Regions from separate parts of the Pseudomonas sp. AC083 genome, predicted to be linked through region 1. Evidence: riboswitches for the same ligand, from Rfam matches in the RefSeq annotation. Region 1 holds a riboswitch; each other region holds the start of a gene.
What was found. Region 1 has a riboswitch for cobalamin ahead of AC0IXA_RS05925 (ABC transporter substrate-binding protein). Riboswitches for the same ligand answer to the same signal wherever they lie in the genome.
Positions count from the first base shown of each region.

Region 2: it holds a riboswitch for cobalamin, as region 1 does, so the genes downstream of both, cobO (cob(I)yrinic acid a,c-diamide adenosyltransferase) here and AC0IXA_RS05925 (ABC transporter substrate-binding protein) in region 1, are expected to answer to the same signal.
Region 3: it holds a riboswitch for cobalamin, as region 1 does, so the genes downstream of both, AC0IXA_RS00200 (CbtB domain-containing protein) here and AC0IXA_RS05925 (ABC transporter substrate-binding protein) in region 1, are expected to answer to the same signal.

Region 1 covers NZ_CEEDDH010000002.1:596,572-606,316, reverse strand. The annotation lists gene AC0IXA_RS05950 (ABC transporter permease) at 1-57, shown strand, start outside; gene AC0IXA_RS05945 (ABC transporter permease) at 64-873, shown strand; gene AC0IXA_RS05940 (ABC transporter ATP-binding protein) at 891-2,045, shown strand; gene map (type I methionyl aminopeptidase) at 2,173-2,964, opposite strand; gene AC0IXA_RS05930 (ParD-like family protein) at 2,961-3,188, opposite strand; cobalamin riboswitch at 3,309-3,502, shown strand; gene AC0IXA_RS05925 (ABC transporter substrate-binding protein) at 3,642-4,655, shown strand; gene AC0IXA_RS05920 (FecCD family ABC transporter permease) at 4,652-5,668, shown strand; partial or broken gene AC0IXA_RS05915 (ABC transporter ATP-binding protein) at 5,761-6,429, shown strand; gene metE (5-methyltetrahydropteroyltriglutamate--homocysteine S-methyltransferase) at 6,639-8,927, opposite strand; gene AC0IXA_RS05905 (pyridoxal-phosphate dependent enzyme) at 9,291-9,745, shown strand, end outside.
Region 2 covers NZ_CEEDDH010000003.1:14,827-24,571, reverse strand. The annotation lists gene AC0IXA_RS06175 (C40 family peptidase) at 1-37, shown strand, start outside; gene AC0IXA_RS06170 (C40 family peptidase) at 253-789, shown strand; gene AC0IXA_RS06165 (PQQ-dependent sugar dehydrogenase) at 917-2,230, opposite strand; gene AC0IXA_RS06160 (hypothetical protein) at 2,297-2,881, opposite strand; cobalamin riboswitch at 3,045-3,274, shown strand; gene cobO (cob(I)yrinic acid a,c-diamide adenosyltransferase) at 3,358-3,969, shown strand; gene AC0IXA_RS06150 (cobyrinate a,c-diamide synthase) at 3,966-5,348, shown strand; gene bluB (5,6-dimethylbenzimidazole synthase) at 5,345-5,995, shown strand; gene cbiB (adenosylcobinamide-phosphate synthase CbiB) at 5,992-6,900, shown strand; gene cobD (threonine-phosphate decarboxylase CobD) at 6,893-7,885, shown strand; gene AC0IXA_RS06130 (cobyric acid synthase) at 7,882-9,333, shown strand; gene cobU (bifunctional adenosylcobinamide kinase/adenosylcobinamide-phosphate guanylyltransferase) at 9,454-9,745, shown strand, end outside.
Region 3 covers NZ_CEEDDH010000001.1:50,612-60,356, reverse strand. The annotation lists gene cobN (cobaltochelatase subunit CobN) at 1-2,007, opposite strand, end outside; gene cobW (cobalamin biosynthesis protein CobW) at 2,011-3,075, opposite strand; cobalamin riboswitch at 3,175-3,386, opposite strand; cobalamin riboswitch at 4,166-4,384, shown strand; gene AC0IXA_RS00200 (CbtB domain-containing protein) at 4,508-4,705, shown strand; gene AC0IXA_RS00195 (CbtA family protein) at 4,717-5,418, shown strand; gene AC0IXA_RS00190 (cobalamin biosynthesis protein) at 5,415-5,828, shown strand; gene cobM (precorrin-4 C(11)-methyltransferase) at 5,907-6,653, shown strand; gene nfuA (Fe-S biogenesis protein NfuA) at 6,770-7,354, opposite strand; gene AC0IXA_RS00175 (fatty acid cis/trans isomerase) at 7,458-9,745, opposite strand, start outside.

The DNA of each region.
Region 1 (9,745 bases):
TACTTCTACCTGAAGCTTCAACCGGAATCCCCGGTTGGCGCCAGTAACGCGAGGTAAGCCGACATGCTCCTGACCCCCAATGCCATGAGCCGGCGCATGCGTTTCGGCCTCTACGCCACGACTGGGCTGATCGGTCTGTTCCTGCTGTTGCCGATCGTGTTCATCGTGCTGCTGTCGTTCGGCTCCTCGCAGTGGCTGGTGTTCCCGCCACCGGGCTGGACGCTGAAATGGTACGGCCAGTTTTTCTCCAACCCCGACTGGATGAACGCCGCTGCCGCCAGCCTCAAGGTTGCCGTGCTGACCACGATCTGCGCCGTGGCCCTCGGTTTGCCGACCGCGTTTGCGCTGGTGCGAGGGCGCTTTCCCGGCCGCGAGATGCTCTACGGCCTGTTCACCCTGCCGATGATCGTGCCGCTGGTGATCATCGCCGTGGCGGTGTACGCGCTGTTTCTCAAGCTCGGCTATACCGGGACCATGTTCGCCTTCGTCGTCAGCCATGTGATCGTCGCGCTGCCGTTCACCATCATCTCGATCATCAACTCGCTGAAGCTGTTCGATCAGTCGATTGAAGACGCGGCGGTGATCTGCGGTGCCTCGCGCTTGCAAGCGGTGTTCAAGGTGACATTCCCGGCGATCCGCCCGGGGATGGTCGCCGGCGCCCTCTTCGCCTTCCTCGTTTCATGGGACGAAGTGGTGCTCAGCGTGATGATGGCAAGCCCGACTCTGCAAACCCTTCCCGTGAAAATGTGGACCACCCTGCGCCAAGACCTGACCCCGGTGATCGCCGTCGCTTCGACGCTGCTGATCGGCCTGTCGGTATTGGTCATGGTGATCGCCGCCGCGCTGCGCCGGCGCAACGAAATCAGCGCCTGAGCGCCCAGGAGTACGACATGAGTGCCGTGATCAAAGACGCATCCCAGCAGAGCGACAAACCCCTGGTCAGCCTGCGCAACCTGAACAAGCACTACGGCGATTTTGCTGCCGTCGATAACATCTCGCTGGACATCAAGGACGGCGAATTCCTGACCTTTCTCGGCTCCAGCGGCTCGGGCAAGAGTACGACGCTGTCGATGCTCGCCGGGTTCGAAACACCGAGCAGCGGCGAGATCCTCGTCAACGGCCAGTCGCTGGTCAACGTGCCGCCGCACAAGCGCGACATCGGCATGGTCTTCCAGCGCTATTCGCTGTTCCCGCATCTGTCGGTGCGCGACAACATCGCCTTCCCTTTGGCGATCCGTAAACTGGCTGCCGCCGAGCGTGAAAAACGCGTCGATGCGATGTTGAAGCTGGTGCAGCTCGAACAGTTCGCCCATCGCCGCCCTTCGCAACTGTCCGGCGGTCAGCAACAACGTGTCGCCATCGCCAGGGCACTGGTTTACGAGCCACGCATCCTGCTGATGGACGAACCGCTGGGCGCGCTGGACAAGAAGCTGCGCGAGGACTTGCAGGATGAACTGCGCCAGCTGCACCGGCGCCTGGGTATCACCATCGTTTACGTGACCCACGACCAGGAAGAAGCCATGCGGCTGTCGCAACGCATCGCGATTTTCAGCCACGGCAAAATCGTTGGTCTGGGCAGTGGTTACGACCTTTACCAGAATCCGCCGAATGCCTTTGTCGCGTCGTTTCTGGGCAATTCGAACTTCCTCAAGCTCAAGGCGCAAGGCAATGCGGCAGCGAGTTTCGAGGGGCAGTTGTTGTCGATTCGGCTGACGTCCGGGTTGCACACTGATCAGGATGTGCTGCTGATGGTGCGTCCGGAAAAGGCCTTGGCGCTGAGCACGCAGCAGGCGCTGGATGAGCCGCTGGCGGCGGGTTGGAATGAGGTATCGGCGAATGTTGTGGAGGTGCTGTTTCTCGGTGAGAGCCAGACGTGCAGCGTGGTCACTGCGGGCGGGACGTCGATGACGGTGAAAGCGCTGTCGGCGGCAGGCATGCCGCTCAAGGCCGGCGATCCGGTCCGGGTGCGCTGGGCGACGGCGGATGCTTGTGTTTACACCGAATGGACCGAGAGCGATTTGAACAAGGCTGCCGGTGCTCACTAGATTTCCAATCCACTGAAATCCCCCTGTGGGAGCGAGCCTGCTCGCGAATGCGCTGTGTCACTCAACATTAATGGTGACTGACACAACCTTTTCGCGAGCAGGCTCGCTCCCACAGGTTCGGGATTGTTCAATTGATCGGGGAATACCCTTCAATCTGATCCGGCCACGCCGTCAGCACTTCAAACCCGTTTTCCGTCACCGCGACCATATGCTCCCACTGCGCCGACAAGGAGCCATCCTTGGTCAGCACGGTCCAGCCGTCTGGCATGTTCTTCACATGGCGTTTGCCGGCATTGAGCATCGGTTCCACGGTGAAAATCATCCCGGCCTTGAGCTTCAGCCCTTGATTGGGAAAGCCGTAATGCAGGATTTGCGGTTCGTCGTGATAGACCTTGCCGATGCCATGGCCGCAGTACTCGCGCACCACGCTGAAGCCCTCCGCCTCCGCCAGGCTCTGGATCGCATGACCGATATCGCCCAGCGTTGCGCCCGGTTTCACTGCGCGAATGCCCGCGCACATCGCGTCGTAAGTGGTCTTGATCAGGTGCTGCGCTTCAGGAGTCGCCTCGCCCACCACATACATGCGGCTGGTATCACCGAACCAGCCATCCTTGATCACGGCGATGTCGAGATTGACGATGTCGCCATCCTTCAATGGCGTGCCCGATGGAATCCCGTGACACACCACGTCGTTGACCGACGCGCAGACGGTTTTCGGAAAGCCGTGATAACCGACGTTGGCCGGCACGGCTTTCTGCACATTGACGATGTAATCGTTGCACAACCGGTCCAGCTCATCGGTGGTCACCCCGGCCTTCACATGCGGCACCAGCATTGCCAGCACTTCAGCGGCGAGTTTGCCGGCGGCGCGGGATTTTTCGATGTCGGCCGGCGTGTTGATCTTGATCTGGTTTCTCATGCGCTGACGGCTTCCTGAGTCAGTTGTTGCAGATCCAGTCCGCCGTTCTGTTCGGCGCGGATCAGCAGGCGGCAAATGGCGCTGTGGTCGAGGTTGGGATGCAGCTCGGCGAGCATGCCGATGCGCATCCAGTGCTCGGCCTGCGCGTTGATCGAGCGGCTGAGGGCGTTGCTGGAGATGCGCAGGTTCTCGTGCATGTCCTCTGAAATTTTTACGATGCCCATATTTGTATCCGATACGAAATGTATATGGATCGTATATTAATCAGTGCATACGGCCGATTGCAATGGCGACGACAAAATCGACGCTGTGGCAGATTCGCCTCCCCCTCCACCGCGCAAATCGACTACCATGCCGCCGCCGGTTTCCACACGGAATTAATAGGGAATCCGAAATGCTTGCACAGCATCAATCGGAACTGCCCCCGCAACTGTAGGTGCCGAGCCTGCTCCTCGACTGCCACTGGGTGAATCCCGGGAAGGCCGGAGCGTGGCGATGACGCATCAGTCAGGAGACCTGCCGGCACAGTGACTGACTAACCGGCGGGGTGTCCGGGAAGGACATCGTGCCGTGCGCATTTTCCCTGTGCCGGCCTTGCGCAGTTTCCACGACCGCGCCCGAGGTGTGTTTCCAACCGTACCCGCCTGCTCCCGTACGGTTCTCCTGGAGACTGCCCCATGCTGCTGCCCCGCGTTGCCACCCTGCTCACCGCTTTGAGCCTTTGCGCCCTGGCGCAAGCGACGCCGACTGCGTATCCGCTGACCGTGGAGAACTGCGGCAGCAGCCTGACCTTTCAGCACGCGCCCGCGCGCACGGTGACCATCGGCCAGGCCGGTACGGAAATGCTTTATGCCTTGGGCCTGGGCGACAAAGTCGTCGGCACCTCGTTGTGGTTCAACGACGTGCTGGGCACATACAAAGCGCAGAACGACAGGATCGAGCGCCTCGCCGACAACGAGCCGAGTTTCGAAGCGGTGATCGCCAAACGCCCGGAACTGGTAGCCGTCGAGCTGGAATGGATGGTCGGCCCGCAAGGCGCGGTCGGCACCCGCGAGCAGTTTCATGAACTGAAGATTCCTACCTATCTGCTGCCCTCCGACTGCGAAGCCAAGGACAACCTCGTCGGCTCGGACGGCACGCGGCTGGCGCCGTTTCGCATCGACAGCATCTACAAAGCCGTGAGCCAGCTCGCAGCGATTTTCGATGTGCAGGCGCGTGGCGAGCAGCTCAATGACCAGCTCAAAGCCAGCCTCGCGCAGTCGATCGCCACGGCGAAAAAGCAGCAGCGCAAAGACGTCAGCGCCCTGGTGTGGTTCTCCAGCGCCGAGATGGACATCGAGCCTTTCGTGGCCGGGCACAAAGGCGTTCCCGATTTCATGCTCAGCACCCTCGGCGTGCGCAACGTGGTCGAGTCGGATGAAGAATGGCCGACCGTCGGCTGGGAAACCATCGCCAAGGCCAACCCGACATTTCTGGTGATCGCGCGCATGGATCGTCGACGTTTCCCGGCGGACGACTATCAGAAAAAACTCGCCTTCCTGCGCAGTGATCCGGTGACGCGCAACATGGACGCGGTCAAGCACAACCGCATCATCATCCTTGACGCCATGGCCATGCAGGCCAGCCTGCGCACCTTCGACGGCCTCGCACAACTGGCCAGCGCCATCAACGGCTACGACCTGTCGCCATGAGCAGACGCCTGATCCGTTTGCTGCTGGTGCTGTTGACGCTGTCGGTCGCGCTGATTGGCGGCGTGGCCATTGGCGAGACTTCGATCGAGCCGAGCGTAGTGTTGCAGGTGCTGGCCAACAAGCTGTGGGGCGCCGGTTATGTGCTCGACCCGATCGACGAAGGCATCGTCTGGAACTATCGCCTGACCCGCGCGCTGGTCGCGGCGGCCTGCGGCGCCGGTCTGGCGACCTGTGGCGTAATCCTGCAGTCGCTGCTGCGCAATCCGCTGGCCGATCCGTATCTGCTGGGTATTTCTGCTGGCGCCTCGACTGGCGCGGTGATGGTCGCCCTGCTTGGCGTCGGCGCCGGGGCGATTTCATTGTCGGTCGGTGCCTTTGCCGGCGCGGTGACGGCGTTCGTACTGGTGATCCTGTTGGCGCGGGTCAGCGGCTCGGCCAGCGGCACCGGGCAGATCATTCTGGCCGGGATTGCCGGCTCGCAACTGTTCAACGCCCTCACCGCTTTTCTGATCACCCGCTCCGCCAGCTCCGAACAAGCGCGCGGGATCATGTTCTGGCTGCTCGGCAATCTCGGCGGCGTGCGCTGGCCGTCGGTGTGGCTGGCGGTCCCAGTGGCCTTGCTCGGGCTGGTCGTTTGTCTGTGGCACCGCCGGGCGCTGGATGCGTTCACCTTTGGCGCGGACTCGGCAGCCTCCCTCGGCATTGCCGTGCGCCGAGTGCAGATCCTGCTGATCGGCTGCGCCGCGCTGGTGACGGCGGTGATGGTGTCGATTGTCGGCTCGATCGGCTTTGTCGGTCTGGTGATTCCCCATGCCGCGCGGTTGTTGCTCGGCACGGGGCATGCGCGTCTGTTGCCCGCCAGTGCGCTGGGCGGTGCGGTGTTTCTGATTGCCGCCGATGTGCTGTCGCGCACCCTGATCAAGGGTCAGGTGATCCCGGTCGGCGTGATCACTGCGCTGGTCGGCGCACCGGTGTTCGCGCTGATTCTGGTGGGCCGGAGATCGGCGCGATGAACACGGTTTTAAGTTGTGCGGGTGTGGGCTTCAAAGTGCGCGGTGCCGAGTTGCTCAATGGTGTCAGTCTCGATGTTCAGCGCGGCGAGACCCTGGGCATTGTCGGGCCGAACGGTTCGGGGAAATCCACGCTGCTGAAACTGCTCGCCGGCCTGCGCGAACCGAGCGCGGGCCATGTGCAGCTCGGCGGTCAGGCGCTGGGCAAAATGTCGCGGCGCAGCATCGCGCAGACGCTCGCGGTGGTTGAGCAACAGGCCGATACCGACGATGGCATTCGCGTGTTCGACGCGGTGGCGCTGGGGCGCACGCCGTGGTTGTCGGCGCTGCAACCGTGGTCGCCGGCCGATGACGCCATCGTCGAGCAAGCGCTGGTCGACGTCGACGCCGTGCACCTGCGCAACCGCCTCTGGCGCAGCCTCTCCGGTGGCGAACGCCAGCGCGTGCACATCGCCCGCGCACTGGCCCAGCGCCCGCAGATCCTGCTGCTCGACGAGCCGGCCAACCACCTCGATATCCAGCATCAGTTGAGCATTCTGCAAGTGGTGCGCGCACTGCCGGTGACGACGTTGATCGCCCTGCACGATCTCAATCAGGCGCTCAAGTGCGATCGCCTGGCGGTGTTGGAGCGCGGGCGTCTGGTGGCATTGGGCGAGCCGCTGCACGTGCTGACGCCGGAGCGGTTACAGACGACTTTCGGCGTCAGGGCGCACTATCTGACGGACCCGTTCGATGGTGCACCGATATTGCGTTTCCTTGCCTGATGCATGTGTAGCTGACACACCGCTTTCGCGAGCAGGCTCGCTCCCACAAAGGATTTGTGTGTTGCCGTGAATGACAGGGGGAACGCGAATTCTGTGGGAGCGAGCTTGCTCGCGAAAGCGTCAGGTCATCCAACATGGTGTCGACTGACACACCGCTTTCGCGAGCAGGCTCGCTCCCACAGGGTTATGTATTCCAGGGCGGTAATGGGTCAGGCCCACTCTTTGCGCAGTTGCCGCGCGGCGCTGACCATGTGCACCAGCGCCGCTTCGGTCTCTGGCCAGCCTCGGGTTTTCAGCCCGCAATCCGGATTGACCCACAGCCGCTCAACCGGAATACGCTGCGCCGCCTTGCGCAGCAAGCCAACCATTTCCGACACATCGGGAATCCGTGGCGAGTGAATATCGTAGACGCCCGGGCCGATGTCATTCGGGTAGGCGAACGCTTCAAACGCTTCGAGCAGTTCCATGTCCGACCGTGAGGTTTCGATGGTGATGACATCGGCGTCCATCGCCGCGATCGACTCGATCACATCGTTGAATTCGCTGTAGCACATGTGCGTGTGGATCTGGGTTTCGTCGCGCACGCCGGAGGCGCACAGGCGGAACGCTGCGCTTGCCCATTCCAGATACGCCGGCCACTGCGCCCGGCGTAACGGCAAGCCTTCACGGAACGCCGCTTCGTCGATCTGCACGATTTTGATTCCTGCCGCTTCCAGATCATTCACTTCGTCACGAATGGCCAGCGCCAGCTGTCGAGCCTGTACCTCGCGGCTGACGTCTTCGCGGGCGAAGGACCACATCAGCATGGTCACCGGGCCGGTCAGCATGCCTTTCATGACCTTGTCGGTGAGGCCCTGGGCGTAGCAGATCCACTCGACCGTCATCGCTTGCGGGCGGCTCAGGTCACCGAAGATCACCGCTGGCTTGACGCAGCGCGAACCGTAGCTCTGCACCCAGCCAAAGCGGGTGAAGGCATAGCCGTCGAGCTGTTCGGCGAAGTATTCGACCATGTCGTTGCGCTCTGCCTCACCGTGCACCAGCACATCCAGGCCGAGGCGTTCTTGAATTTCCACCGCGTGGCGAATCTCCGTGTGCATCGCATCGGTGTAATCGGCCGCGCTGAGCTTGCCTTGCTTGTAAGCCTGACGCGCCAGACGGATCGCCGCCGTTTGCGGAAACGAGCCAATGGTGGTGGTCGGGAATAACGGCAGGCCGAGCTTGCCGCGCTGTTTGGCAATACGCTGAGCAAACGGCGATTGGCGTTGCGCATCCCTGGCAGTGATCGCCGCGACCCGCGTTTGCACCTCAGGTTTGTGAATGCGCGGCGAGGCGGCGCGGCTGGTTTGTACCGAACGACTTTGCGCCAGTGCGCGCAGCACCTGCGGCGCTTCCGGCTCGCTGACCGCTTGGGCGAGCACGGCGACCTCTTCGCACTTCTGCACGGCAAACGCCAGCCAGCTTTTCAGTTCGGCATCGAGCTGGTCTTCCCGGCCCAGATCAACCGGGCTGTGCAGCAATGAACAGGACGGCGCCACCCACAAGCGATCACCCAGACGCTCATGGGCATGACGCAGCGTCGCCAGCGCGTTTTGCAGATCGCAGCGCCAGACGTTCCGACCGTTGACCACACCCAGCGACAGCACTTTATAGGCCGGCAGACGATCCAGAATGGTCGGGTACTGATCCGGCGCGCGCACCAGATCGATGTGCAGGCCGTCGACCGGCAGGTTCGCCGCAAGACCGAGGTTTTCTTCCAGACCACCGAAGTACGTGGCGAGCAGTTTTTTCAGCGGATCGCGCTGGATCTGGTTGTAGGCGCGCTCGAAGGCATTCTTCCAGTCCTGCGGCAAATCGAGCACCAGAATCGGCTCGTCGATCTGCACCCACTCCACACCCAACGCCGCCAGCCGCGCGAAGATCTGGCCGTACAGCGGCAGCAGGCGGTCAAGCAAATCGAGCTTGTCGAAGTCGGCGCCTTTGGTTTTACCCAGCCACAGATAGGTCAGCGGGCCGAGGATCACCGGTTTGACGTTGTGCCCCAGCGCGCGGGCCTCTTCGGTTTCTTCAAACAGCTGCTCCCAACCCAGGTGGAAGTGCTGGTCGACACTGAATTCCGGTACGAGGTAGTGATAGTTGGTGTCGAACCACTTGGTCATTTCCTGAGCGTGGCCTTCGCCGCAGCAAGTATCGCTGACGCCTCGGGCCATGCTGAACAGGGTCTGCAGCGTGGCTTTGCCGTCGTGCGGACGGAAACGCTCGGGGATCACGCCGAACATCAGCGAGTGGCTCAGCACCTGGTCGTACCAGGCGAAATCGCCGACCGGCAGCAAGTCGATGCCGGCGTTTTTCTGCAAGTCCCAATGGACCTTGCGCAGCTCACGCCCGACGTCACGCAGGCCCGCCTCGTTCAGTTCTCCTTTCCAGAACGCCTCTTGCGCTTTCTTCAGTTCGCGGTCGCGACCGATGCGCGGAAATCCAAGGGAATGGGCCAGTGCCATGACAAACAACTCCAGATGCTTATTCGATGGCGGTATTGTCGGGAACCGTGCTTGATGAAACAAACTCAATAAATTCCAGATCATCACAAGTTCTACTCATGCACAGAAGCCCCCTGCAGGAGCTGCCGAAGGCTGCGATCTTCAGACCGTAGGGACGCAGAGCGTCCCCGGCTGCAGTCCCACGCGGAGCGTGGGAACGATCAGACACCTCAGGGCAACATGCCAGTTTTCGTTCTATCGTTAGATCCAAATGGCTGGATTTTCCAAGGATTAAAGGTTGCGAGAGAGGATGTCTGCGCCTAAGTTGCACGCGAGTCTTTTCCCGCGATTGGAACGCGATCAACACCATAAAGAGGTGAAGAAATGTCGAAGGAATCACGCCCTGCCGTGCTTGGGCTGATAGGCAATACTCCGCTGGTTCAGGTCACCCGCTTCGATACCGGACCGTGCACGCTGTTTCTCAAACTCGAATCACAGAACCCCGGCGGCTCGATCAAGGACCGTATCGGTCTGGCGATGATCGACGCCGCTGAGCGTGACGGTCGCCTGCAACCGGGCGGCACGATTGTCGAGGCCACTGCCGGCAATACCGGTCTGGGTCTGGCGCTGGTCGGCCGCGCCAAAGGCTATCGTGTGGTGCTGGTGGTGCCGGACAAAATGTCCACCGAGAAAGTCCTGCACTTGAAGGCCATGGGCGCCGAAGTGCACATCACCCGCTCCGATGTCGGCAAGGGCCATCCCGAGTATTACCAGGACGTCGCCGCGCGTTTGGCCAAGGACATTCCCGGCGCGTTTTTCGCCGACCAATTCAACAATCC
Region 2 (9,745 bases), on a different contig from region 1:
CGCCATGGCGCCGACCGTGGTCACCGCTCGCAAGTAAACTGCATGTCGCTGCGTTCGCGGCGACAAAACGGCACGGCAATGGAGTAGACCTAAACTTTACAAGGTGAAGTTAAAGTCTTACTTGAAGTTTGCCGCGTAGCCGCTAGAATCCTGAATCTATATTGATGGCAAACCGCCTGCGTGATGACGCAGGCGGTTTTGTTTCTGTCCATTCGGCAGAGAAAGCCGCAGCCAGATCAGGATGTTCTGCTTATGACGATGTCGGCCCGCCTCACCTTGATCCTTTGCGCCGCGCTGCTCAGCGCCTGCGCCAGCCGTACACCGCCGCCAGCCCCCGTGGTTCGCGCGCCGATCGTGTTCGCTCCTTCCCAGGCTTTTTCCCCCGTTGCTGAAGACGTGCTGTTCCGTGCCCTCGGCCTGGTCGGCACACCGTACCGCTGGGGCGGCAACACGCCAGATTCCGGTTTCGATTGCAGTGGTCTGATCGGTTTCGTCTACCGCGACGCGGCGGGAATTTCGCTGCCACGCTCGACCCGCGAAATGATCGTCATGCAGGCGCCGAATGTCGGCAAGGAAGGCTTGCAGACCGGCGACCTGATTTTCTTCGCCACCAATGGCGGCTCGCAGGTCAGTCACGCGGGGATTTACGTCGGTGAGGGACGCTTCGTGCACGCACCGGCCACGGGTGGCACGGTCAAGCTCGATAGCCTGTCGAAGGCCTATTGGCAGAAGGCGTATCTGAGCGCCAAGCGGGTGTTGCAGCCGGGGCAGCTGGCGCATAACCCCTAGCGCGTATGCATAACTAATTGTGGGAGCGAGCCTGCTCGCGAAGGCGGAGTGTCAGTCGACAATGATTTGACTAATACACCGCTTTCGCGAGCAGGCTCGCTCCCACATTTTTTGCTTCGCGCTTAACTTACTTGCTGGCCGACACGCGCCACACCTTGTTCCCGACATCATCCGCCACCAGCAAGCCACCTTGCTGATCGATCACCACGCCCACTGGGCGGCCCAGCGCGTTTTCGTCCTTGTCGAGGAAACCGGTCAGCACATCCACCGGCTGCCCGGTCGGCTTGCCGCCAGTAAACGGCACGAAAATCACCTTGTAGCCGCTGTGCGGTTTGCGGTTCCACGAGCCGTGCTGGCCAATGAATGCGCCTTCCTTGAATTGCGCCGGCAAGCGGTTGCCATCGGCGAAGGTCAGGCCCAGCGAAGCGGTGTGCGGACCGACCGCGTAATCCGGAGCGATGGCCTTGGCTACCAGATCCGGATTCTGCGGTTTGACCCGCACATCGACGTGCTGGCCATAGTAGCTGTACGGCCAGCCATAGAAGCCGCCGTCCTTGACCGAGGTTATGTAGTCCGGCACCAGATCGCTGCCGATTTCGTCACGCTCGTTGACCGCTGTCCACAAGGCGCCGCTGGTGGGTTCCCAGGCGAGGCCGTTGGGGTTGCGAATGCCCGAGGCGAAGATCCGGTGATTGCCGGTCGCCCGATCCACTTCCCAGATCGCCGCGCGGCCTTCTTCCTGATCCAGACCGTTTTCGCCAACGTTACTGTTCGAGCCGACGGTGACGTAGAGCTTGTTGCCGTCCTTGCTGGCGATGACGTTTTTGGTCCAGTGGTGATTCAGCGTGCCGCCAGGCAAGTCGACGACTTTGATCGGTTGGGTCTTGATCTCGGTGGCGCCCGGCTCGTAGTTGAAGCGCAGCAGGCGGTCGGTGTCGGCTACGTACAAATCGTTGCCGACGAGCGTCATGCCAAACGGCGAGTTGAGGTTCTGCAGGAACACCGTACGGGTTTCTGCGACGCCATCGTGGTCGGCATCACGCAACAGGGTGATGCGGTTCGGGCTGGGCACGCCGGCGCCGGCCTTGCCCATGACTTTCTTCATCACCCAGCCACGAATGCCTTTGCTGTCATCGGGCTTGGGCGGCGCGTTGGTTTCCGCCACCAGCACATCGCCGTTGGGCAGCACATAGAGCCAGCGCGGGTGATCGAGGCCTTCGGCAAACGCCGCGACCTGGGTGCCGGCCGCTGCGGTCGGTTTCGCGCCGTCCGGCCAGCCCACCGCCGGGGCGATGTTCACTGTCGGGATCAGCGTCTTGTTCGGTTCGGGCAGTTTCGGTGACGGACCGGTGCCGTCGGAGACTTGCAGGCTGGAGGTTTCACCGCAGGCGGCGAGCCCGCCTGCGACGGCGATGATAAGAGCGAGTTGGGCCTTGCGCATTGCTGATCTTCCCTATGAATGCATTCCTAAACATAGAGGAGGGCGCAGGCCCGATGGTTCAACTGCTCAACCGCGGGCTTCCTTGAACAGCACGGCGATGCCCGGATGATAGTTGCCCGCGTCGCTGTGCAATTTGCGATAGGCGTAGGGGAAATACCAGGCCACGGCGCAGGTGTGTTCCTTTTGCAGGTCGTCGACCATGTCCTGCAATTCTTCGGGGCTGGCGCTGTGCTGAGGTTTTTGCGGAGCAACAAAGAGGCAGCCGAGCTTGAGATCGCTGGCGTAGCTGATGCGCTTGGCATCAACGGTGATGTCGAGCAGGGCCTGGGTCAGGTTGAGGTTGTTGACCCGTGGCCAGCGTTGCGTGGCCTGAATGAACGCGCGGTCTTCGGCGCCGGCAATCAGCAGGTCGGCGCGGGCATTGCGTTCGCCTTCTTCGTTCTGTTTGCGCGTGGCCGTGTCGTTCAGCGTGACCATTTCAGCCATCCACGCCGCTGCCGCGAGCAGGCCGAGATTGGCTTTCTCGTCGTGCCAATATGGCGTGTCGTTGTCGCCGCGAACGGTGTTGTAGCGATCGATACAGTCAAACCAGCGTTCCAGCAACGGGCGCAGGAATTCCAGGCGCGGGTTGCTGATGATCATGCCTTGCATCGTCGTCATCCTTATTGTTGTAGTGGGCTTTTTGGAAAAAAGCATGGCTCTTTGATATCACTTGTCACAGTCTGGCACAAGATTGCCGCTGCACAATTGAGCAGCGGCAGTTATTCGCGCGCAAAGCGCCTCTTCAATTGACGCTCCACCCCCAACCCTCTAACCTTCGCCGCTTGTTTCAGGTGCTCTGTGGCCCCGCGTCGACAGAGTGAAACAGGGAAGCCGGTGAGGGTGGTCTTCAAGCGAAGCCACGACGATCCCGGCGCTGCCCCCGCAACGGTAAATGAGTGAAAACTGCGCCTTGAGCCACTGCCTCGAAAGAAGCGGGAAGGCGCGCAGTCCGGCGAAACGCCGCTCATGAGCCCGGAGACCGGCCTGATCCATCTCAGCGGCATCACGGTGGGCGATGCCAGGCTTTTTGCCGTCTATTCTTGTGCCTGCCCGCCGTTATCCAGCCTCAACGGAGAGCTCCCCCCATGACTGATTCCCCCGAGCGTGACGAGCGCCATCTGGCGCGCATGCAGCGCAAGAAAGCCGTGATCGACGAACGCATTGCCAACTCGCCCGACGAATGTGGCTTGGTGCTGGTGCTGACCGGCAACGGCAAAGGCAAGAGCAGCTCGGCGTTCGGCATGCTCGCCCGCGCGATGGGCCACGGCATGCAGTGCGGCGTGGTGCAGTTCATCAAGGGCCGCAACAGCACCGGCGAAGAATTGTTTTTCCGCCGCTTCCCCGAGCAAGTGCGTTTCCACGTCATGGGTGAAGGCTTTACCTGGGAAACCCAGGATCGTCAGCGCGACATCGCCGCGGCGACCGCCGCTTGGGAAGTCTCGCGCGAATTGTTGCGCGACCCTTCGATCGGTCTGGTGGTGCTCGACGAATTGAACATCGCCCTCAAGCACGGCTACCTCGATCTCGATCAGGTGCTCAGCGATTTGCAGGCGCGTCCGCCGATGCAACACGTGGTGGTCACCGGTCGCGGCGCCAAGCCGGAAATGATCGAGATGGGCGACACGGTCACCGAGATGGGCATGCTCAAGCACGCCTTCCAGGCCGGGATCAAAGCGCAGAAAGGCGTCGAACTTTGAAGCAACCACGCCACTGCCCGGCGGTGTTGATCGCCGCGCCGGCCTCCGGTCAGGGCAAGACCACCGTCACCGCCGCACTCGCCCGTTTGCATCGCAATCAGGGGCGCAAGGTCCGCGTGTTCAAATGCGGGCCGGACTTTCTCGATCCGATGATCCTCGAGCGCGCCAGCGGTGCGCCGGTCTATCAATTGGACATGTGGATGGTCGGCGAGCAGGAAAGTCGTCGGCTGTTGTGGGAAGCCGCCGCCGAGGCTGATCTGATTCTGATCGAGGGCGTGATGGGCCTGTTCGACGGCACGCCATCCAGCGCTGATCTGGCGCGCCACTTCGGTGTGCCGGTGCTCGGCGTGATCGATGGCACCGCCATGGCGCAGACCTTTGGCGCCTTGGCGCTGGGCCTGGCGAAGTATCAGCCGGACTTGCCGTTCGCTGGCGTGCTGGCCAACCGCGTCGGCACCTTGCGCCATGCGCAATTGCTCGAAGGCAGCCTCACCGAAGGTCTGCGCTGGTACGGCGCGCTGTCCCGCGAGACCGGCATCGAATTGCCGAGCCGCCACCTCGGTCTGGTCCAGGCCAGCGAATTGAATGATCTGGATCTGCGTCTCGACGCGGCCGCCGATGCGCTGGCCAGCAGTTGCCAAGTCGCGCTGCCCCCCGCCGTTGAATTCGCCGCGCCTGACGTCATCGCCGCCGAGCCCTTATTGAAAGGTGTGCGCATCGCCGTCGCCCGTGATGAAGCCTTTGCCTTCACCTATGGCGCCAGTCTCGATCTGCTGCGGGCGATGGGCGCCGAACTGCAATTTTTCTCGCCGATCCGCGACACCCGATTGCCCGAGGCGGACAGCCTGTATCTGCCGGGCGGTTATCCGGAACTGCACCACGTCGCGCTGGCGCAAAACACCACGATGCTTGCAGCAATCCGCGCGCACCACGCGGCGGGCAAGCCGTTGCTCGCCGAGTGTGGCGGCATGCTTTATCTGCTGGATTCGCTGACCGACGTGGAAGGCACCCGTGCTGAGCTGGTCGGTTTGCTCAAGGGCGAGGCGGTGATGCAGAAGCGTCTGGCGGCGCTGGCGTTGCAGGCGGTTGAGCTGCCGGAAGGTTCCTTGCGGGGGCATACGTATCACCATTCGCTGACTACAACCGAGCTGACGCCGATTGCCCGTGGGCTGAGTCCCAATGGCGGGCGCGGCGCTGAGGCGGTTTATCGCGAGGGGCGGATGACGGCGTCGTACGTGCACTTTTATTTCCCGTCGAATCCGACTGCGATTGCGTCATTGTTTGCGCCAGACAGTGAGGCCGGCTTCGCGAGCAAGCTCGCTCCCACAATGGATGACCTGAACCCTGTGGGAGCGAGCCTGCTCGCGAAAGGGCCATGACCGACAACACATTCTCCGAAGCCGAACGCGCAGCGGTCTACAAGGCCATCGCCGAACGCCGCGACATGCGCCACTTCACCGGTGGCAGCGTCGAGCCGCAGTTGCTGCGTCGTCTGCTCGAGGCCGCTCATCAAGCGCCGAGCGTCGGCCTGATGCAGCCTTGGCGCTTCATCCGCATCAGCGATCGTGCTCTGCGCGGGCAGATCCGCGATCTGGTGGAAGAGGAACGCATCCGCACCGCCGAGGCCCTCGGCGAGCGCAGCGATGAGTTCATGCAGCTCAAGGTCGAAGGCATCAACGATTGCGCAGAAGTGCTGGTCGCGGCGCTGATGGATGATCGCGAAAAGCACATCTTCGGTCGGCGCACGTTGCCGGAAATGGACATGGCCTCGTTGTCCTGCGCGATCCAGAACCTGTGGCTGGCCTCCCGTGCCGAGGGCCTGGGCATGGGCTGGGTCTCGCTGTTCGAACCGCAAGCCTTGGCGGATTTGCTCAAGTTGCCGGCCGGTGCCAAGCCGCTGGCGGTGTTGTGTCTGGGCCCGGTAAAGGAGTTCTATCCGGCGCCGATGCTGGTGCTCGAAGGTTGGGCGCAGGCGCGGCCGCTGAACGAGTTGCTGTACGAAAATTATTGGGGAGTGAGTCAATGAGTGTGGCGTTGCTGAGTGTCGCCGCAGTAGCGCTGGATGCGCTGTTCGGTGAACCGAAACGCTGGCATCCGCTGGTGGCGTTCGGCAATTTTGCCGGACGCATCGAGCAACGCTTCAACGCCGGCGGTCGTGGCTGGCGCAGTCATGGCGTCACCGCGTGGGTTATCGCGGTACTGCCGCTGACCTTGCTCGCCACAGCATTTTCCTGGGCGCCCTATGTCGGCTGGATCGTCGAGATTCTCGCGTTGTATTGTGCACTCGGCATGCGCAGCCTCGGCGAACATGTCGCGCCTGTCGCGGCGGCGTTGCGCGCCGATGATCTGGACGAGGCACGCAAGCGCGTCGGTTATCTGGTCAGCCGCCAGACCAATGAACTGGACAGCAACGCCGTGGCCCGTGCCGCCACCGAATCGGTGCTGGAGAACGGCAGCGATGCGGTGTTCGCTGCGCTGTTCTGGTTTGTCGTCGCCGGCGCGCCGGGCGTGGTCCTGTATCGCTTGAGCAATACCCTCGATGCGATGTGGGGTTATCGCAACGAACGCTTCGAGCGTTTCGGCTGGGCGGCGGCGAAAATCGACGACGTGTTGAACTACATTCCTGCGCGTCTGGTGGCATTGACCTACGCGCTACTGGGCAAAACCCGCCTCGCGCTCAAATGCTGGCGCACCCAGGCGCCGCAGTGGGACAGCCCCAACGCCGGCCCGGTGATGGCGGCCGGTGCCGGTGCGCTGGGCGTCGAGTTGGGTGGCCCGGCGATCTATCACGGCGAACTGCATGAGCGCCCGCAACTGGGCGAAGGTGCGCCGGCCGATGCCGATTCCATCGAGCGTGGCTGGCAATTGGTCCAGCGCGGCGTATGGTTGTGGCTGCTGATGCTTTGCCTGGGGGCGGAATTTTATGCTTGAGCACGGTGGCCGGCTGCGCAAGGCTGCACTCGATTACGGGATCGCCGAGGCCGACTGGCTTGACCTGTCCAGCGGCCTCGCGCCGTGGCCGTTCCCGATCCCGGAGATCCCGCTACGCGCCTGGGCGCGCTTGCCGGAAAGCGACGACGGTCTGGAACAGGCCGCCTGCGATTACTACGGCGCCGCGCAGGTGTTGCCGGTGGCCGGCTCTCAAATGGCCATCCAGTTGCTGCCGCGTCTGCGCCGGGCCGGCAAGGTCGGCGTGTTGTCGCCGTGCTATGCCGAGCATGCCGAAGCCTGGCGGCGCAGCGGTTACATCGTCCGTGAAGTGCTCGAGCAGGAAGTCGAATTCTTTCTCGACAGTCTTGATGTGCTGGTGGTGGTCAATCCGAACAATCCGACCGGACTCAGCCTGACCCCGGCACGCCTGCTCGACTGGCATGCGCGGCTGGCGCAACGCGGCGGCTGGCTGGTGGTCGACGAAGCGTTCATGGACAACACGCCGCAACTGAGCCTGGCGCCCTATGCGCATCAGGTCGGGCTGGTGGTGTTGCGTTCGTTCGGTAAGTTTTTCGGTCTGGCCGGGGTGCGCCTCGGTTTCGTTCTGGCCGAACGCAAGTTGCTCAAACTGCTCGCCGAACAGGTCGGGCCGTGGGCGGTGAGCGGGCCGACGCGAGTGCTCGGTACGGCGTGCCTGCAAGACACCGAGGGCCATACCCGTCAGCGGATTCGCAGCGACGAAGCGAGCGAACGGCTGGCGGCGCTGCTGACCCGTTGCGGTTTTGCACCGCAGGGTGGCTGCGCGCTGTTTCAGTGGCTGATCACCGAGCACGCCGAAGCGCTGCACGAATTCCTCGCCCGGCGCGGCATCCTCCTGCGCCTGTTCAGCCACAACAGCAGTGTACGTTTCGGCCTGCCGGCCGATGCCGCGCAAGAGCTGCGTCTCGAACAGGCTTTGCAAGCTTTCATCAAGGACCACCCATGACCACTCTGATGGTGCAAGGCACTACGTCCGATGCCGGCAAAAGCACTTTGGTGACGGCGTTGTGCCGCTGGGCCACCCGCCAGGGCGTGGCGGTGGTGCCGTTCAAGCCGCAGAACATGGCGCTCAACAGCGCAGTCACCGCTGACGGCGGCGAGATCGGCCGCGCGCAGGCAGTGCAGGCGCAAGCGGCCGGTCTCGAGCCGCACACCGACATGAACCCGGTGCTGCTCAAACCCAACAGCGACACTGGCGCGCAAGTGATCATTCATGGCCGCGCGGTGACGACGATGAACGCCGTCGCCTATCACGATTACAAGGCCATCGCGATGCAAGCGGTGCTCGCCTCGCACGAGCGACTCAGCGCTGCGTATCCGCTGGTAATGGTCGAAGGCGCCGGTTCGCCGGCGGAGATCAATCTGCGCGCCGGCGACATTGCCAACATGGGCTTTGCCGAAGCGGTGGATTGCCCGGTTTTGCTGATCGCCGACATCAATCGCGGCGGCGTGTTTGCGCATTTGGTTGGCACGCTGGAATTGCTCTCGCCGAGCGAACAGGCGCGGGTCAAAGGCTTCATCATCAACCGCTTTCGCGGCGATATCGCCTTGTTGCAACCGGGCCTCGACTGGCTGGAGCAGCGCACCGGCAAACCGGTGGTCGGCGTGTTGCCCTACGTGATGGACCTGCACCTTGAAGCCGAGGACGGCATCGACCAACGCCAGACCGACAAGGCCGAGCAGGTCTTGAAAGTGGTGGTGCCGGTGCTGCCGCGCATCAGCAATCACACCGACTTCGACCCGCTGCGTCTGCATCCGCAGGTGGATCTGCAATTTGTCGGCCCGGGCCAGGCGATTCCCGCCGCCGATCTGATCATCCTGCCGGGCTCGAAAAGCGTGCGCAGTGATCTGGCTTATCTGCGCTCCAACGGTTGGGACGCGGCGATCAATCGGCATCTGCGCTACGGCGGCAAGGTGCTGGGAATTTGCGGCGGTCTGCAGATGCTCGGTGAGCAGGTGCACGATCCGCTTGGGCTCGAAGGCGCTGCCGGCTCCAGCGCCGGTCTGGGGCTGCTGGCGTTCGAAACGCAGCTCGAAGCCGACAAGCAACTGCGCAACGTGCGCGGGCGGCTGGCGTTGGAAAACGCCGCAGTCAGCGGTTATGAAATCCATGCTGGCGTGACCACCGGGCCGGCACTGGAAAACCCGGCGGTGCATCTGGACGACGGTCGTTGCGATGGTGCGCAAAGTGTCGATGGCCAGGTGTTCGGCACCTATCTGCATGGCTTGTTCGAATCCCCCGAGGCGAGCGCGGCGTTGCTGCGCTGGGCCGGGTTGAATGATGCGCAAGAGGTTGATTACCACGGCTTGCGCGAACGCGACATCGAGCGGCTGGCGGATCTGGTGGAGAAGCATCTGGATACCGGGCTGTTGCGTCAGCTCTGTGGGATTTGAGTTGTCCGGGCTGGCCTCTTCGCGAGCAGGCTCGCTCCCACAGGGAGACGCGATCAACGGTGGGAGCGGGCTTGCCCGCGAAAGGGCCGGTTGTCTCACCACACATTTTTGGATGAACCCATGCTCCAACTGATCCTCGGCGGCGCCCGCTCCGGCAAGAGTCGTCTGGCGGAAAAACTCGCCAGCGACAGCCATCTGGCGGTGACCTATATTGCCACCAGCCAACCGCTCGACGACGAAATGAACCAGCGCGTCGCCCATCACCGCGCGCGCCGTCCGGCCGAATGGGCGTTGATCGAAGAGCCGCTGGAACTGGCCCGCGTACTGCGCGAATCCGCCGGCGCCGAGCGCTGCCTGCTGGTCGATTGCCTGACCCTGTGGTTGACCAATCTGCTGATGCTCGACGACAGCA
Region 3 (9,745 bases), on a different contig from region 1:
GTCCAGCGCTGCATCCAGTTGCAGTTCCCTGTCGATCTGCGTGTCCCGCACCAGTTGCAGAATGTCGCGTTGCAACTCGCGGGCACGGCGCGGATCGAGCAGTTGCGCCTCGTAATATTCGTCGGCGAGCAGCTCCAGATTGCGCAGCGGCCCGTAGGTTTCGGCGCGGGTCAGTGGCGGCATCAGGTGGTCGATGATCACCGCCTGCGTGCGGCGTTTGGCCTGAGCGCCCTCGCCCGGATCGTTGACGATAAACGGATAGATATTCGGCAGCGGCCCGAGCAGCGCGTCCGGCCAGCAATTCTCCGAAAGGCCGACGCCTTTGCCCGGCAACCATTCGAGATTGCCATGCTTGCCGACGTGGATCACGCCGTGAGCGCCGTAGGTGTTGCGCAACCAGAAATAGAACGCTAGATAACCGTGCGGCGGAACCAGATCCGGGTCGTGGTACACCGCGCTCGGATCGACCTGATAACCGCGGGCGGGCTGGATGCCGACAAAGGTCAGACCGAAACGCAGACCGGCGATCATCAAGCGACCGTCGCGACACATCGGATCGTTGTGTGGCGATCCCCAACGCTCGAGTACCGCGGCGCGATTCGCTTCCGGCAACGCATTGAACATTGCCAGGTAATCGTCCATCGCCAGGCTCTGCTGGCACGGGCGCAAGTCGAGACTGTCGAGGTCGTTGCTGACGCCGCCGAGCAGTTGCTGGATCAGTTCGGTGCCGCTGTCGGGCAACTCGGCCGTGATCGGATAACCTTCGGCACGCAATGCGCGGAGGATGTTCAGCGCCGCCGCCGGCGTATCGAGGCCGACGCCATTGCCGATGCGGCCGTCACGGGTCGGGTAGTTGGCGAGGATCAGCGCGATGCGTTTTTCGCCGTTCGGCACGCGTGCCAAAGCTACCCAGCGCCGCGCCAGTTCGGCGACGAAATCCATGCGTTCGGGCTGGGCGCGGTAGCAGACCACATCGGACTGGCTGCGCTCGCTGCGCCAGGCCAGATCCTTGAAGCTGATCGGTCGGCTGATGATGCGCCCGTCAAGCTCTGGCAAAGCAATGTGCATCGCCAGATCACGCGGCCCGAGGCCCTGTTCGCTGTCGCGCCAGCCGGGCTCGTTGTCCTGGGCGCAGATCGCTTGAATTACCGGGATGTTGCGGCGAAACGGGCGCAGATGCGGTGCTTCGGGACTCGATTGGGCAAAACCGGTGGTGTTGATAATCACCCCCGCCTCGACTTCATCCAGCCAATCCTCGACCACCGACAAGCAACCGGGTTCTTTCAGACTGGCCACCGCGATCGGCAGCGGACTGAGCCCGGCTGCCTGTAAGCGCTGGCAGAACACATCGATGAACGCCGTGTTCGCCGCTTGCAAATGCGAGCGATAGAACAACAGCGCCGCCACCGGTTGACCGGGCAGCCATTCGGCTTGCCAGTCGCTCAGGGCAGCGCTGTTTTTCTGTGGTTGATAAATCGCCGTGCGCGGCAGGGTTTGCGGCTCGTTCCACGGGTAATCGCGGGCGAACCATTGGTGGCCCAGGCAACGGAAGAAATCCAGTGCATTGCCCATGCCGCCCTGACGCAGAAATTGCCAGAGTCGATCGCGTACTTCGGCGCTGACCGTGCTCAAGTCACTGAGCTCGGGGTCCGGGCGGTCGTCGCCGGGCACCAGAATCAGTTGCACGCCGCGTTCGGACAACTCGACCAGCCGCTCGACACCGTAGCGCCAATAGGCGATGCCGCCGTGCAGTGAGATCAGAATGACCTTGGCGTGGCGCAGCACTTCGTCGACATACAGATCGACCGAGGCATGATTCTGCACCTGCATCGGGTTGGCCAGACGCAAGCTCGGATAGTTATCGGGCAATTGCTGCGCAGCCTCGGCAAGCAGCGCCAGGCTGGAATCGCCGCTGCACAGGATCACCAGCTCGGCGGGGGTTTGTCCGAGATCGGCAATGTTGTCGTCCGAGACGAATCCGCCGGGCTGGGTCCTGAGCAGGTGCATGGCTTAAACGCTGAGCGCAGCGCGCAATTGCGCTTCGAGTTGTGCGGCATCGAGTTCCTGGCCGATCAGCACCAGACGCGTGACGCGCGCTTCTTCGGCGCCCCACTGACGGTCGAAATGCTTGTCAAAACGCGTGCCCACACCCTGAATCAACAGGCGCATCGGCTTGTTCGGAATCGCCGCGAAGCCTTTCACGCGCAGAATGCCGTGCTGCACCACCAGTTGCGTCAGCGCGTCGAGCAGCAGGCTTTCATCGGCTTGCGGCAGTTCGATTGAGATCGAATCGAACGCGTCGTGATCGTGATCGTCGTCATCACCGTCATGGTGGTGATCGTGGTGACTGTGGCGGCTGTCGATGTGCTCCTCGGAGCCGGCACCGAGGCCGATCAGCACGTCGAGCGGCAGGCGGCCATTGCTGGCTTCGATGATTTTTACCGCTGGCGGCAGCTCTTCGGCGACTTCAGCGCGCACCCGAGCCAGATCTTCCGCGCTGGTCTGGTCGGCCTTGTTGAGGATGACCAGGTCAGCACTGGCCAGTTGATCGGCGAACAATTCGTGCAGCGGCGACTCGTGATCAAGGTTCGGATCGAGTTTGCGCTGGGCATCGACCTGATCCGGGAACGCTGCGAAGGTGCCAGCAGCGACGGCCGGGCTGTCGACCACGGTGATCACCGCATCAACGGTGCAGGCGCTACGGATTTCCGGCCACTGGAAGGCCTGCACCAGCGGTTTTGGCAGGGCCAGGCCCGAGGTTTCAATAAGGATGTGGTCGAGATCGCCGCGACGGGCAACCAGTTCGCGCATTACCGGGAAGAATTCTTCCTGCACCGTGCAGCACAGGCAGCCGTTGGCCAGTTCGTAAACACGGCCGCTGGCCTCTTCTTCGGTGCAGCCGATGGTGCATTGCTTGAGGATTTCACCGTCGATGCCGAGCTCGCCAAACTCGTTGACGATCACCGCGATGCGCCGGCCCTGAGCGTTATCGAGCATGTGTCGCAGCAGCGTGGTTTTGCCTGAACCGAGGAAACCGGTGACGATGGTGACGGGGAGTTTGGCCAGTGTTTTCATCGGTATGCCCTTTGGCAAGCGGCGGGCATACGGGACGAGAACCGGCAGCGCGCATGCACGCCGGAAGCATTCGCCACCGGATCACCCCGCCCGGTTGTAGTGAGAATCTGTGACGAGGCAGGTCTCCTGGCTGACGGCGTTCAGGCGCTGGGCCTGGCGTCCATTGCGCCTTCCCGCTGGCTCATCGGTTGAGCTGGCAGTGGCGTGGCAACGAACATCACCGTTCACAGTTGCGGGGGCAGCCGCGGCTTTGACCGCGTTCCCTTCTTAGCTTCGGCGAGTGCCGAAGAACCTCGAAAGCGCAAGGCTACGCATGGGTCCGTCATGGGTCAATGGTCGGTGAGTCTGAAACTGGGGTATATCCGTTGCTGCGGTAACGGCTTCTTATGGTTTCGCTCTTACAGCGAGTCCCTTTTTCAAACGCCGGAGTGCCGGCCCAGCAAAAAGGAACCAAAAGGCTTTGCCCCGGCGTACGGCCCGCTCGCTGGAGCTCGGGGTACCTTCGTTACGGAGGGGCAAAAGATCAAAAGCAACAGCAAAAGCAAAAGCCAGATCAAAAGATCGCAGCCTTCGGCGGCTCCTACAGTTGGATTGGGTACCACTTCAAGAACAGGTCGGCTGTCAGGCCGCCTTCGCGAGCAGGCTCGCTCCCACAAAAGCAAAAGCAAAGCAGCGCAGCTGCCCGCGGCGAAGCCGCCCCACTCAACAATGAGCGCAAGCTCGAGTGCTCTTGATCTTGATCCACCGGCGAAGTCGGAAGGCTGAGCGGAGGGATTGATCCGGGCGTGGGAGCGCAGCGACCGTACGACGCAGTCGTACACAGCGGAAGGAGGTGCAGCGAAGCAAACCGGAGCCGCTGCTCCCGGATCAGTTCCGCAGCGAAGGAACCCGAGCCTGCGAGGGCCGAACGTAGGAGCAAGCCTTTTTGGGTACTTTTTCGGCGTTTGGAAAAAGTGCCTCGCCGTAAGGGCGAAACCGTAATCAGCAACACCCGCAGCAACGGATATACACACAAAAACATCAGAAAAACACCCCCACCGCAGCACCGAAAACTCCCCGGAAATTGACTAAAAACCCAAACCCATGTTCTCCTGCCCACCTTGTTACGGGTGCCCTTCACAGGGTGAAACGGGAAACCGGTGAATCATGTGCTTTACTCAAAGCCATGTCAGTCCGGTGCTGCCCCCGCAACGGTAAGCGAGCGATGCGTCAGATCCACTGTGCCCCGGCATGGGAAGGTGATGCTTGCAGGTCGGCCTCGTGCCAACCCCTCGCGAGCCCGGAGACCGGCCCGCAACACCCAGCGCGCGCAAGCGCCGCTGACCACAAACAAACCCGCGGTGGGCGGGCGCTGTTCGAAATCCCTGCGTGCCCGGCTCGCAGGGATTTTCATGCGCTCTGTTTACCCGCTGACATTTCAGAGGGAAGCGCTATGTCGATCATCAGCAATACCGTCAGCCACACTGACCACATCTCCAGCAGCACCACACTCGGCCAACGCGTGGCCGCCGCCCTCTTCGCCTCGATCCTCGGTGCCAGTCTGGTCTGGTTCGCCGGCTTCTCGCACATCGAAGCGGTGCACAACGCCGCTCACGATACCCGCCACAGCGCCGCGTTCCCGTGCCACTGAGGCTTGCCGAGATGATCAAGCGTATCGCGCAAACCGCAGGCTTCACCGGCTTGCTGGCCGCCCTGCTGCTGACCCTGCTGCAGAGTTTCTGGGTATCGCCACTGATTCTGCAGGCCGAAACCTTCGAGAAATCCGAACCGGTCGCGCAAGTTCACGAACACGCCGCCGGCACCGCCGCCCACAGCCATGATGGCGAAGCCTGGGAGCCGGAAGACGGCTGGCAGCGCGTGGTCTCGACCACTGGCGGTAATCTGGTGGTGGCGGTGGGTTTCGCCCTGATGCTCGCCGGCCTGTACACCTTGCGCGCGCCAACCAAAACCTCGCAAGGGCTGCTCTGGGGTCTGGCCGGTTACGCGACGTTCGTACTCGCGCCGACCTTGGGCCTGCCACCTGAATTGCCGGGCACTGCGGCTGCCGATCTGGCTTCGCGGCAGATCTGGTGGATCGGCACCGCCGCTTCGACCGCCGTCGGCCTGGCACTGATCGCCTTCAGTCGTCACTGGCTGATGAAGCTTCTCGGTGTGGCGATTCTCGCCGTGCCGCATGTGATCGGCGCGCCGCAACCGCAGGTGCATTCGATGCTTGCCCCAGAGGCACTGGAAACCCAGTTCAAAATCGCTTCGCAGCTGACCAACGTCGCGTTCTGGCTGGCCTTGGGCTTGATCAGTGCATGGTTGTTCCGCCGTAAAAGCGCAGGTCCATATCAGGCATGACCGATGACCGCGCAGCGCCGACCCTCGTGGTCGGCCTCGGCTGCCAGCGCGGCTGCCCGGCCAGTACGTTGCGTGCATTACTCGATCAAGCGTTGCAGGCGCACCGCATCGAGCTGCGAGCGGTCAAGGCTTTGGCGAGTATCGACCTCAAGCGCCACGAACCGGGGTTGCTGGAACTGGCCACACAATTGAACCTGCCCCTGCAGTATTTCAACAGTGCCGAGTTGGCGCCCTATCAACAGCGCCTCAGTCATCAATCGCAGATCGCCTTTGAGCGCACCGGCTGCTACGGCGTGGCGGAAAGCGCCGCGCTGGCGCTGGCCGAGCAACTGATTCAGGCTCCGGTGAAACTGCTGATTCCCCGGCTGAAATATGCGCAGGCCACGCTGGCGTTGGCCGGCGCCGGGTAAAATCCCGATAATCCCCGCCATTGATCATGAGCACACTTCATCTGAGGTGCGGCTGCGCTTCTTCACAAGGATTCAACGATGACCGTCTACTTCATCGGCGCCGGCCCCGGCGACCCGGAACTCATTACCGTCAAAGGCCAACGGCTGATTCGCAACTGCCCGGTGATCATTTATGCCGGTTCGCTGGTACCCGCAGCGGTGCTGGAAGGTCATCAGGCCGAAATCGTGGCCAACAGCGCTGAACTGCATCTGGAACAAATCATCGATCTGATCAAAACTGCCCATGCTAAAGGCCAGGATGTTGCCCGTGTGCATTCGGGGGATCCAGGTCTGTACGGCGCGATCGGTGAGCAGATCCGCTACTTGCGTGAGCTGAACATTCCTTTCGAGATCATTCCGGGCGTGACCGCGACGGCAGCATGCGCAGCGCTGCTGGGCGCCGAGCTCACTCTGCCGGATATCTCGCAAAGCGTGATTCTGACCCGTTACGCCGACAAGACCGCGATGCCGGCCGGCGAGGAACTGGCCAGTCTGGCGCAACATGGCGCGACCATGGCGATTCATCTGGGGGTCAATCATCTGCAAAAGATACTGCTTGAACTGTTGCCGCATTACGGTGCGGATTGCCCGATTGCGGTGATTCACCGGGCAACGTGGCCGGATCAGGATTGGGTGGTGGGAACATTGGCGGACATTGCCGCAAAGGTCGAGGCCAAAGCGTTTCGGCGCACGGCGTTGATTCTGGTCGGGCGGGTGCTGGGCAGTGAGGTGTTTAGCGAGTCTTCGTTGTATCGCGCCGGGCATGCGCATCTGTATCGACCGTGAGTGGAACGCGGAGCGTCCCGGGCTGCGTACCCACGCAGAGCGTGGGCACGATCGAACCACAGGCATAAAAAAACGGCGCTCACGGGGCGCCGTTTTTCATGTTCGCAGCGAACGCCTTAGTAGTAGGCGTTTTCTTTCTGCGTGTGGTCGGTCACGTCGCGAACGCCCTTGAGCTCCGGGATGCGCTCGAGCAGAGTGCGCTCGATGCCTTCCTTCAAGGTCACGTCGGCCTGGCCGCAGCCCTGGCAACCGCCACCAAACTGCAACACAGCGATGCCGTCCTCGACCACATCGATCAGGCTGACCTGACCGCCGTGGCTGGCCAGCCCCGGGTTGATTTCGGTTTGCAGGTAGTAGTTGATGCGCTCGTTGACCGGGCTGTCGGCATTGACCATCGGCACCTTGGCATTTGGCGCCTTGATGGTCAGCTGGCCGCCCATACGGTCGGTGGCATAGTCGACAACGGCGTCGTCAAGAAACGCTTCGCTGAAGGAATCGATGTAAGCGGTGAAGCTTTTCAGCCCCAGCGCGGTATCTTCAGGCTTCTCTTCGCCCGGCTTGCAGTAGGCAATGCAGGTTTCGGCGTACTGGGTGCCAGGCTGGGTGATGAAGACACGGATGCCGATGCCCGGGGTGTTCTGCTTGGAGAGCAGATCGGCCAGGTAATCATGGGCGGCGTCGGTAATGGTAATAGCGGTCATAAAAACTCCTCGCAGGCTTGGGCGCAGTTTACGCCAATCGGCGCGACTGACAAAGTCCTAGTATTTTTGTCGGGAAAGAATCCCGGCATATGCCTGCGAATGCTCAAAGGTTCTCGTACCGGTTCATATCCAGCACACCCTCTTCCACCGGATCGGTTTCGTGGATGTACTGGCTCAGATCGTGGAAATACAGCCAGAACTGTGGATGACTGCGACGAATGCCCCAGCGTTCGACGATTTTTTCGAACCGATTGGCATCCCTGGCATTCTCCATCGCATCGACAAACGCTGGCACCTGCTCGGCCGGTACGTTGAAGATGAAGTTCGGGTAACTGGTGAGTACGCCCGGATAGATCGTCAAGGTGTCGAGACCCGGTTGATAGCGCAGCGACTCACCGAGCAGAAACGCCACGTTGCTGTGCGCGCGGTTGCGCAGCACGCTGTAGACCTCGCGCTTGCCGCTGGCGGTTTCAACGCGCAGCAAGGTCGCTTCGGGCATCTGGTCGATGACTTTCAACCCTGCGGCCGGTCGCGAGGCCAGACGGCTCAGGGCCTGCTCGGCGTTCTGCAACGCCGGATCTATATTCGGTCGCGAGCAATAAGCGCCGTCGCAGCGATTGATCGGGTCTGGCCGCGCGTTCAGATCACCGTAGCGCGCCAGCAACTGCATGGCGAAATCGTGTTTCGGGTCTTTCTCGTCGAGCTTCAGCGCGGTCGGTTTGTCGTCATCAATGGCCTCGTAATCGAGCCACATCTTGAATTGGCCGCCGTCCTGGTACCAATCGTTGAGGTAATCCTCGCGTGAGTCGGCGGGCATCAGGCGCAGGAAGTTCTGCTCCGCGCCATTACGGATCAGGTCGAAATACAGGCGAGTCTGCGCTTGATGGGAGACGTTGCCGAACACGTCGAAGTTGACCGCGAGCTGGTAATAGGTGCGCTCAAGCAGCGGATAGTCGAACAGCCACATGGTTTGCGGCACCTCACCGATCAGCCCCTTGGTCACCGAAGCACTGTCGAAATGGCGGAAAATGCTCAGCAAGGCGTTGTCGTTGCCGGCCCACAGCGTCGACCAGCTCGGCGCCGGCAGATCGGCGTAGCTGTCACGGCGCAGTGCCTCGTATTCGTTGCGCTTGTCGCGATAGTTGCGCCACAGGCTCAGCACGCTGCCGACATCGTCGTTCTGCCCCGGCATCGCCAGCAGCGGCGTGGCCTGGCCACGGTAGTTCGGGTCGGTGATGTAGAGGTCATGCTCCGGGGCCTGGAACAGCGCCCAGAAGTTGTCGCGGATCACGTCGGTCGCGATCTGCCCACGGCACACCGGGCCGCGAATGAAGGTGCGGACGAAGTATTCGGCGTTATCGAGCATGAACTGATAGCGCGCCTGCGCCGGAATCGCCTCGAAGGTGGCAAACGGATTGGCACGGCTCTGCGGCCCGTAACCCGGCAGCGCATTGACCTGCCAGTTGCCGCTGTAGAACAGGCTCTTGATCCGGGCCATTTTCGCCGCGCTCAGCGGATAAGTGATGTGCGTCTTGTGCACGATCACCCCCTGCACCGGCCACAAGCGGTAATACACCTGCGTGCCCGGGTCGTCGTTCGGGCGGCGCGTGGCGATCAGGTCGATCGGCTGGCCGCTCGGCGTACGCGACCGTACCCACTGGAAATAATGCCCCGGCTCGCCGTCCTTGAAATAAATGTGCGCCAGATACCAGTGCTCGAACAGCCAGCGACCGACCAGACTCTGCCGGGCGCCGGGGGCGTTGAGCAGGTTTTCCCACTGCAGGATCTGCATGGCCTCTTTGGCACTCGGCGCCAGGCTCTGCTCGTCAATCGGCGCGCCAGACGCCAGCCAGCGCTGCAAGGTCTGATATTGCTGGTCGGTCAGCCCGGTGACCGCCAGCGGCATGCCCTCCTTCGGGTGCGCGCCGGCATATCCGTCGAACTCCGCAGGCATTGCGCATAGATTGTTGCGATTGAGCCCCAGGACAATGTCTTCGGGCAGCTTGGCGTTCGGCGTCAGCGGCGTCTTGTGGCCGAGTTCAAGCATGCGTGCCATCAGCGCAGCCTGACTGCCCTGGGCGTCGAGTACCGAATAGAAGTCTTTCTGCTGCCAGGCGCGCTTGCCGAAGGCGTCGTAAAACAAGCGCGTGGTCGGTGCTGCCTGGGTGCGTTCGCCGTCATATACCGGCATCTTGCTCGCGCCACGGGCGGCGCCTTCGCCACTGCCGAGATTGAGCTGACAGGCCGAGTCATAGCACGCATGGCAGGCTACGCACTTCTCGGTGAAGATCGGTTGGATGTCTCGGCTGTAGGAGATGGAAGAAGAAACGGCAGGATCTTGCGCCGCAACGCTCCCGCTCAGGACCAGCAACCATAAACTGATGAAGCGGT